Regions from separate parts of the Sporofaciens sp. St.21A7 genome, predicted to be linked through region 1. Evidence: predicted binding sites of a transcription regulator. Region 1 holds the regulator's gene; the other holds the start of a gene.
The links. Region 1 encodes Rex, which represses fermentation and respiration genes when NADH is low (regulators of the CRP and FNR family bind a similar motif). Its sites were predicted from a motif close to ATTGTTAANTANTTAACAAT; they were not measured.
Positions count from the first base shown of each region.

Region 2: AC6I3O_RS06990 (trans-4-hydroxy-L-proline dehydratase activase) is a predicted target of Rex. The motif match lies at 2,792-2,811, and genes of this name have one in related genera.

Region 1 covers NZ_BAAGFN010000001.1:2,786,540-2,791,574, forward strand. The annotation lists gene alr (alanine racemase) at 1-462, opposite strand, end outside; gene AC6I3O_RS13675 (NAD(P)H-hydrate dehydratase) at 530-2,029, opposite strand; gene AC6I3O_RS13680 (redox-sensing transcriptional repressor Rex) at 2,157-2,801, opposite strand; gene AC6I3O_RS13685 (ABC-F family ATP-binding cassette domain-containing protein) at 3,002-4,915, shown strand; gene AC6I3O_RS13690 (flavodoxin family protein) at 4,942-5,035, opposite strand, start outside.
Region 2 covers NZ_BAAGFN010000001.1:1,382,110-1,387,144, forward strand. The annotation lists gene AC6I3O_RS06975 (efflux RND transporter permease subunit) at 1-1,099, shown strand, start outside; gene AC6I3O_RS06980 (HD domain-containing protein) at 1,122-1,715, shown strand; gene AC6I3O_RS06985 (DUF1848 domain-containing protein) at 1,699-2,643, shown strand; gene AC6I3O_RS06990 (trans-4-hydroxy-L-proline dehydratase activase) at 2,931-3,839, shown strand; gene hypD (trans-4-hydroxy-L-proline dehydratase) at 3,846-5,035, shown strand, end outside.

The DNA of each region.
Region 1 (5,035 bases):
GCTGATTTCCTCAATCCTGCCGATGCTCTCCTCCTTTGCCGGAAAGCCGAGCCTTGACATGCCCGTATCAATTTTCAGATGGATGAAAGCCTTCTTCCCCATGTTCACGGCAAAGTCAGACACCCGCCTTGCCGTATCGCTGTCGTAGATTGTCATGTGTATCTCGCTGGCAAGCATTTCCTCCCACTGCTCCGGGAAAATACAACCCATCACCAGGATCGGCTTCTCAATCCCGCCTCTTCTAAGAATCATCCCTTCGTCCAGGGCCGCCACCGCATACCCCCAGATATACTCCTTATCAGAGAGAAATTTTGCCACCTGTAAGGCGCCATGACCGTATCCGTCTGATTTAATTACGGATAGGATCTTCACACCTTCGTCCAGATTCTGCCGCATCATCTCCATGTTATATTCTATCGCATCAAGGTCTATCCTTGCACAAACTCTGCTATAATTCTTCATTTTCTGCCTCCTGTTCCCCAAATGCCTGATTCCGACTTACAGTTTCGCAAATGCACATATGCCTTACTCAAAACTCTAACTCCTTAAATGCCTCACTCAAATATAATAGCAGATCTTGAGCCATTACGCTATAACTTCCTTTCGCAGCCTGCGCATAATCCCCCGACCTGCCGTGGAGATATACGCCAAGCACAGACGCCCTGTGGCCGTCCATGCCCTGTGCCAGAAGCCCGGCTATGATACCTGCCAGTACATCGCCGGAACCAGCCTTCGCCATCGAAGCATTTCCAGAACGGTTGACATACATTCCCCCTGTGGGAGAGGCAACCACAGTACGGGAATCCTTGAGGACGCAGGTGCAGTTTTGGCTTTCAACGAATTCTCCCAGAATACCCATACGGCCTTCCTTCAATTCTCCCACGCTTCTGCGAACCAAACGTGACATTTCTTTCATATGGGGCGTCAGCACAAGGGTTTTCACATCCTTTGAATACTCCATCTCTTCCCAATGCCCCGCTAACAGGTTCAATCCGTCCGCATCTACCAGACAAGGAACCTCCGCCTTCTGAAGCGTCGTCTCTAACAGCTTGCACGCCGTCTCTTTTGTCCCGATTCCCGAACCGATACAGATTGCATCCGCCCAGGAAAGCAGCCCTTTCAGTTCCTCCTTTCGGTACTCCGTATAAGTAGAAATAACCGCCTCGGGAAGAAGCTGCTGCAAGATAACCCGGTTCTCCTCTGGCGTATAGATCCGCACCAGTCCCGCGCCTGAGAGATAAGCCGCCTTTGCATTCAGGAAAGCTGCGCCGGACATCCCTTTGCTTCCGGCAATCACCAACAGTTTCCCATAGGTCCCTTTATTAGAATCCGCCTTGCGCACAGGCAGCATCTTTCTGTAATCCCCGCTTTCACAGAGATACATAAGCCTAGATTCCTTGGAAAGTCCTTCCGTATGGATTCCGATGTCCGTAACCGACACCTTCCCCGCATACTCTTTTCCCGGGTACAGCACAAGCCCCAGTTTTTCTAACTGGAATGTGACCGTCAGGTCTGCCCGGAATGCAGTCCCAAGGACGCCTCCCGTATCCGCCGAAATACCTGACGGCATATCGACGGCAAACTTCACGCCGCCCGCCCGGTTCATCTTCTCCAGAATGTCAAAATATTTTCCTTCGACTTTCCTGCTAAGCCCTACGCCGAAAACAGCATCTATGATGATACTATATTCACCATCCTTAAATTCGTTGCATATCTCGCCGCCGATTTCCAAGAGCCGCTCCATCTGACGCTTCGTCTCCTCCGTACAATGGGAAGCGTTACCGACAAAGCATACAAGCGGGGCGTATCCTTTCTGCCAAAGAAGCCGCGCTATGGCGAACCCGTCCCCTCCGTTATTTCCGGAGCCGCAGACGATACAGGCTCTTGACAAGTCAAGCCCTTCTTCCTCCATCACCTTCACACAGGAAACCGCCGCCCTTTCCATCAACTCTAAGGAGGGGATTCCCACCTCCCGGATGGTATACTGATCCGCCCTCTTCATCTGAGCGCCATTCACCAGATATCGCATATGTTCCTCCTTATTCCCCATACCTTCCCGGCCGGACGCAAACGGCAGCAGGATACAGCGGGTAAAATCAACAAACTGTATGAAAAATACTTTTTCTAAAAGCAATTTCCATACAGTCTTTCAATCATTACTTTTTGTGTTCCTCATTGAACCTGTTAATTTTATAGGACAACTGCATCAGGCTCTCCGACAGATGCACATTCTCAACGATAACATGCTCCGGCAGGTTCAAATCTGTGTGAGCAAAATTCCAGATTGCCCTCACGCCGTTGGCGACCAGGAGATCCGCCACCTCCACCGCCCGGTCCTTAGGGATGGTAAGAGCCGCAATCTCTACCTCGTTGTCCTTCACAAACTCGCCAAGCTCCTCGATCATCCGAACCGGTACGCCCCGTATCGTCATGCCCGCAAGCCTTGGGTTCACATCAAAAATTCCTTTCAGGATGAATCCCCTCTTCTCGAATGCCGCATAATTCGCCAGGGCCTGTCCCAGATTACCGGCGCCTATGATAATCATACGGTGATCTTCCTCCAAGCCCAGGATCTTACCGATCTCCGTATAAAGATACTTCACGTTATATCCATATCCCTGCTGCCCAAATCCGCCGAAATTATTAAGATCCTGACGAATCTGGGATGCCGTCACCTTCATCCGCCTGCTCAGGTCATTGGACGAGATCCGCTCTACCCCGTTCTCCAATAACTCACCAAGATATCTGTAATACCTGGGCAACCTTCGTATGACTGCCTGGGAAATTTCTCTTTCTTCCAATTTTAATTCACCTTCCATTTCCTTTCTAATACCCAATTATATAGAATTGTTAGATTAAAGTCAAACTTTTAGTTGTATTTTGTATAATTTTCGTTATAATGAAAGGGTATCAGCCTGCCAAAAAAGCAGGCTCATTTACTCAATTACAACGTCTGATCGGCCAAAACCACAGACAGGAAACACAAAAAAGGAGGGACATCATGATACTGGCATGCCACGGACTTTGCAAATCCTTCGGTGAAAATGTCATCGTCACGGAAGGTTCATTTCATATAGAAGACCACGAAAAAGCCGCCCTCGTAGGGCCAAACGGCGCCGGAAAGACCACGCTGTTCAAGATGATTGTCGGCGAACTCCCCACAGACGGCGGGGAAATCGTCCTGACCAAAGGAAAGACTTTGGGCTATCTCGCCCAGCATCAGGACATGGTAAGCGGCAGTAACATCTATGAAGAAGTAAAACTGGCCAAGGCAGACATTATCGCCATGGAGCAGCAGATCCGTTCGATTGAGCTGGAACTGAAATCTCTGGAAGGGGACGCCCTTGCCGCACGTCTGGAGACCTACCACAGGCTGACCGCCGCTTTCGAGCGTGATAATGGATACGCCTATGAAAGCGAGATTACAGGCGTCCTCAAAGGACTTGGCTTTGGCGAAGAGGATTTCTCCAAGCCCGTAGCCACCCTCTCGGGAGGCCAGAAGACACGGGTGTCTCTGGGGAAACTCCTGCTTACGAAACCAGACATCCTGCTCCTTGACGAGCCGACTAACCACTTGGACCTAAACTCCATTGCATGGCTTGAGACCTATCTTTTGAATTACCCTGGAGCCGTACTGATCGTCTCCCATGACCGATATTTCCTGGACCGGGTCGTTACGAAAATCTTAGAAATCGAACTTGGGAAACTCATGGTCTATACAGGAAACTACAGCGCCTACGCCGAGAAAAAAAGGCAGCTTAGGGAAGCCAGGCTCAAAGAATACTTAAACCAACAGCAGGAAATCAAACACCACGAGGCAGTCATCGAAAAACTGCGCTCATTTAACCGGGAAAAGTCCATCAAGCGGGCGGAAAGCCGGGAAAAAATGCTGGAAAAAATCAAGCCCATAGAAAAACCTGCCGAAATGAATACCGAAATCCATTTAACATTGGAACCCTCGCGTATCAGCGGCAATGACGTGCTGTCCGTAGATTCCCTTGGCAAATCTTTTCCCAATCAGGTATTGTTCACGGATGTCAGCTTTGAAATCAAACGTGGGGAACATATCGCCGTCATCGGGGACAACGGGACGGGAAAGACTACGCTCCTGAAAATCCTGAACCAGGTACTACCTGCCGACACAGGGACGTTCACCTTGGGAACCAACGTCGAAATCGGCTATTATGACCAGGAACACCATGTACTCCACATGGAAAAGACCATTTTCGATGAAATCTCCGACGACTACCCGGAGCTTACCAACACCAGGATACGCAACATGCTGGCGGCATTCCTGTTCACAGGGGACGACGTATTCAAACGGATCGGGGATTTAAGCGGCGGTGAGCGGGGCCGCGTTTCACTGGCGAAGCTGATGCTTTCACGGGCGAACTTCCTGATTCTGGACGAGCCCACGAACCATCTGGACATCACCTCCAAGGAGATCCTTGAGAAGGCGCTGAACGACTATACCGGGACTCTGCTCTATGTGTCCCATGACCGGTATTTTATCAACCAGACGGCGACGCGGATTCTGGAACTGGTCAACCACACTTTCGTCAACTATATCGGGAATTACGACTATTATCTGGAAAAACGGGAAGAACTGACCGCCGCTTATGCCGGAGGCGAGGAAGCGCTTTCTTCCTCTGCCGGAACCGTATCGGAATCGAAATTAAGCTGGCAGGAACAGAAAGAGGCGCAGGCAAGGGAGCGGAAACGCTTAAACGAACTGAAAAAGACCGAGGAGCGCATCACCACCCTTGAGGAGCGGGATGCTGAGATTGACCGTATGATGGCGCAGGAGGAAGTATTTACCAACTCCATGAAGTGCCAGGAATTGGCGGACGAAAAGGCTTCGATTGCAGCGGAATTAGAAGTATTATATGAGCGTTGGGAAGAATTAGGGACGTAGTAAAACATGTTACTACGTCCCGTTTTTCATTCATTCCCCTGCCTGCTTTCCTGCGCCGCCTTCTTCCACGGACGCTCCTTCCCAAGCCACCCCTTTTCCTTCCAGTAAGTGACATCCGGC
Region 2 (5,035 bases), 1.4 Mb from region 1:
GGACTTAGACCGTCTGCAGAAGATTGCAAAGGATGTCAAGAAAATCGTGGAGGGCGTCAAAGGAACGCAGAACGTATCGGACGGAACCGAGGATAATAAGGAAGAGCTTCGGGTCATTGTGGATAAAGCAAAAGCGACGCAGCACAGCCTGACGGTGGCGCAGGTGTACCAGGAACTTTCCGGCAAGCTCTCGGAGGCGAGGACGGCAACGACGCTGTCCACGGACACCAACGAGTACGACGTCTATGTGCTGGACGACGCCAATGAAAGCCTGACCCGCGAGGATGTGAAGAACCTTACAGTCACGGCGCAGAAGCAGGACGGGACGAAAGAAGAGGTAAAACTTGGGGATATCGCCACGTTTGAGGACGCCTCCGGCCTACAGGCAATCAGCCGCATGGACCAGAGCCGCTATATGTCCGTAACGGCGGAGATTCAAGATGGGGATAATATCGGTCTTGTCAGTAATCGGGTGAAGAAGGCTTTAGGCGGTTACAGCGTACCGGAAGGCTATGAAGTCAGGATGACCGGTGAGGATGAGACGATTATGGAGGCGATGGTGGAACTCTTTAAGATGCTTGCCCTTGCGCTGGTGTTCATGTATCTTATCATGGTAGCGCAGTTCCAGTCCCTGCGCTCACCCTTCATCGTCATGTTTACCGTACCCCTTGCATTTACCGGAGGGCTTCTGGCGCTCTACATTGCCGGGATGCCGGTCAGCGTAATTGCCATGATTGGATTCGTCATGCTGTCGGGTATTATTGTGAATAATGGGATTGTCTTCATTGACTATGCCAATCAGCTCATTGAAAATGGAATGGAACAGCGGGAAGCCCTTGTGGAGGCGGGAACGACCAGGCTTCGCCCAATCGTTATGACGGCGCTGACCACGATCCTTGGCCTGTCCACCATGGCAGCCGGGTTCGGCATGGGGGCGGACATGGTCCAGCCGATGGCCGTGGTGACAATCGGAGGATTGATATACGGAACTGTATTGACTTTGTTCGTCGTTCCCTGTATATTTAACTTATTCCATAAAAAAGAAAAAGCGAGGCTTCGTGAAGGAATTGAGGAGGAAGAAAACCTGTTAGATGAGTAGCGGCATTAAGAGAGGTAAGAGTATGATTGACAGAGCAGTCGAATTCGCATTTAAGGCACACGAAGGGCAATTTAGGAAGGGGACGAAGCGTCCGTATATCGTTCATCCGGTGGAGGTGAAGGATATTGTTTCGACGATGACGAAGGATGAGGAGGTAATCAGTGCGGCTGTGCTGCACGACACGATTGAAGACTGTGAAGGGGTGACGCAGAGGATACTGGCGCAGGAGTTTTCGGAGCGGGTGGCAAGGATTGTCGCCCAGGAGAGTGAGGATAAGTCAAAATCCTGGATGGACAGGAAGCTCAGTACGATTGAACACCTGCGGAATGCGCCCAGGGATGTGCAGATGATCGGACTTGCGGATAAGCTGTCGAATATCCGGGATATCGACAGGGATTATCCTGTTCTGGGGGAAGAACTCTGGAACAGGTTCCGCATGAAGGACAAGCATATCATTGGGTGGTATTACAAGGGAGTCCGGGACGTTCTTAGGATACCCTTTGAAGGCGCGGAACCCTTTGAGGAGTATTGCAGGCTGATCGAGAAGAATTTTGGGGATTTTACGCCCGTGTACGGCAGGGCAGGATTGGAACTGAGTAATGATAATCAGCGCTAGCAGAAGAACGGATATTCCGGCGTTATATCCGGAGTGGTTCGTGAACCGCCTGAAAGCCGGGGAAGTGCTGGTTCCGAATCCATATAACCGTAAAAAGATAAAAAGGATTTTCCTGTCTCCTGAGACGGTGGATTGTATCGTGTTCTGGACGAAGAATCCAAGGCCTATGCTGCCGTATCTGCGCGAGATTGAAGAGATGGGCTATGAGTATTATTTTCAGGTGACAATCACAGACTATGAGTCAGATATGGAGGTGAATCTGGCGGATACGTCGGACGTGATGGCGTCCTTTGTGCTGATGAGCGAAAAACTGGGGAGGGAACGCATGGACTGGCGGTTCGACCCGCTCCTGCTTACGGAGAAGTATACCATATCCTATCATCTGGAGCAGTTCGAGCTGATGTGCAGGTGGCTTGCCAAGGCGACAACAAGATGTATCATCAGCTTTGTGGACGCATATAAGGGCAGCCCGTTCCGGGAGCTTACGGAGGATGAAATCCTGAAGCTGGCAGGGGGACTTAGCAGGATTGCCCGAAGTTACAACCTTCCGCTTTTTACCTGTGCGGAGAAGATGAATCTTGAGCGTTTCGGGATTGGGCACTGTGCATGTATTGATAAGGCGAAGATAAGAAGCCTGACAGGATATCGTCTGGATCTGAAAAAGGATGGCGGGCAGCGTAAGGAGTGCCGGTGTGTGGAGAGCGTGGATATTGGGATATACCACACCTGCATCCATGGGTGTAAGTATTGCTATGCCACGGGAAGCCAGGAGAATGCCCGGAACAAGTATGGGCAGCACGACCCGGATTCCCCGCTCCTTGTGGGGCATGTGCGGGGCGATGAAGTGATCAAGGAGCGGGCGGTTACGTCGGGCAGGGATATCCAGATATCGCTGTTTGATCTGCCTGGGATGTATACAGGATTTTAAGATGATTTAGCAGCAGGAGAAGCAGATGGCAGGCAAGGGCTAAGTGTCTTCTGGTTCCAGTAAAGACTCTGGCGTACACATGAGTATGTGCGCCAGAGTTATTATTTTATCTGCGGATGCGCGGTTGATACTTTTGGATGAAAGATATAATATCAATTCATTGACAAAATAGTAACAGGGTGATATATTTAAACTATAGTTTAAACTGCGGTCTAAAATAAGAATGGGTGCAGGAAACAAGCTGGTTTGTTCCGCAGATGTACTGCGGTTGATGAGAGGATTATGAGATGAAAAATATTACGAATATACAGAAGTTCTCGGTCCATGACGGGGACGGTATCCGGACGTCTGTGTTTTTCAAGGGATGCCCGCTTAGATGCCAGTGGTGCCACAATCCGGAGACCCGGCGTTATGAAAGGGAGATGCAGTACGATCCGGAGAAATGCACAGGCTGCGGCGCATGTGCGAAGATTTGCCCCAGTCAGGCAATCACAATGAAGGATGGAAGACCTGTACTGGACCGTAAAGCCTGTACCTTGTGCGGCAAGTGTGAGAACTTCTGCCCGGCAGGAATCCGTGAGGTCGTTGGGCGTGAGTATACGGTAAAAGAGCTTGTGAAAGAGCTGATGAAGGACCAGATTTTTTATGAAGACTCCGGCGGAGGGGTTACGTTTTCCGGCGGGGAGGTTATGACGATGGATATGGAATATCTCCTTGCCGCCGCAAAGGAACTAAAGAAGCAGGATGTGACGCTTACCATTGACACCTGCGGGCATGTCCCATACGAGAAGTTTCAGGCAATCCTGCCTTATGTGGATACATTTCTCTACGACATAAAAGTAATGGATTCACAGCGCCATAAACAATATATGGGTGTGGATAACAAGCTGATTCTTGAGAACCTGGTCCGCCTTGCCAGGGACGGGGCGAGAATCTACATACGGATTCCCGTGATAAAAGAAGTGAACGGCAATGAGAAGAATATGAAGGAAACCATAGCGTTTCTGAAAGAACACGATATCCATCCGCCTCAGATTAACCTGCTGCCCTACCACGATACAGGGAGCGGCAAGTATCCGAAGCTGGATATGGAATATAAGGGAACAGATTTACATGCACCGGAACGGGCCAAGATGGAAGAGTTTGTCCGGCTCTTTCAGGAAGCCGGGTTCCAGAACACAAAAATAGGAGGTTAAATGGACATGGCAAAGCGTGGTATGAATGAAAGAATCCAGAAGCTCAGGGAACTCAGTGTGACGACACCGGTTCACATTGACCTTGAAAGGGCAAAAATCGAGACGGATTTTTACAAAGAAAACGATGGAAAATATTCCATCCCTGTCATGCGTGCGATGGTTCTCAAAGAGTATTTCTCTAAGAAGACATTGTACTTAGGCGACGGGGAGCTGATTATCGGAGAGAAGGGAAGAGATCCTCAGGCGTCCCCCACATTCCCGGAGCTTTGCTGCCACAGCGTAGAGGACATGGTGGTCATGAGCGAGCGTGAGCTGGTATCCTTCCACACCACAGAAGAAGACCGGAAGTTACAGGCAGAGGAGATTATTCCATACTGGACGGGAAGAAGCATGAGGGAGAAGATCCTTGCGCGGATGACCCCGGAATGGCATGAGTGCTACAGCGCAGGAATGTTCACTGAGTTCATGGAGCAGAGAGGACCGGGGCATACCTGTGGCGGGGAGCAGGTATTTACGACGGGATACATGGACTACAAGGAGAAGATCCGTCAGACCATGGAGGCTCTGGATTACATTAACGATCCGGATGCGGTGAATAAATGCGAAGAGCTGAAGGCAATGGATATTTCCTGCGACGCTGTGCTCATCCTTGGTGAGCGTTATCATGAACTTGCCCTTGAGATGGCAGAAAAAGAAGGGGATGAGACAAGAAAGAAAGAGCTTCTTCAGATCGCTGCGAACCTTGAGGTGGTTCCGGCGCACAAGCCCCAGACATACTGGCAGGCAATCCAGTTATACTGGTTCACCCACCTTGCCGTCACCACAGAGCTGAACCCATGGGACGCATTTAGCCCGGGAAGGCTTGACCAGCATTTGAACCCATATTATGAGAGGGATGTGGAGGCTGGAATCCTGGACGATGAAAGGGCGTTGGAACTCTTAGAGTGCCTGTGGGTGAAATTCTATAACCAGCCTGCCCCGGTGAAGGTGGGCATTACATTGAAGGAGAGCGCAACCTATACGGATTTTGCAAATATCAATACAGGCGGAGTGACGCCGGACGGACGTAACGGGGTGAACAACGTAAGCTACCTGATTCTGGACTGTATGGATGAGATGAAGCTGGTTCAGCCCAACTCGAACGTGACCATCAGCAAGAAGACTCCTGCAAAATTCTTAAAGAGAGCCTGCGAGGT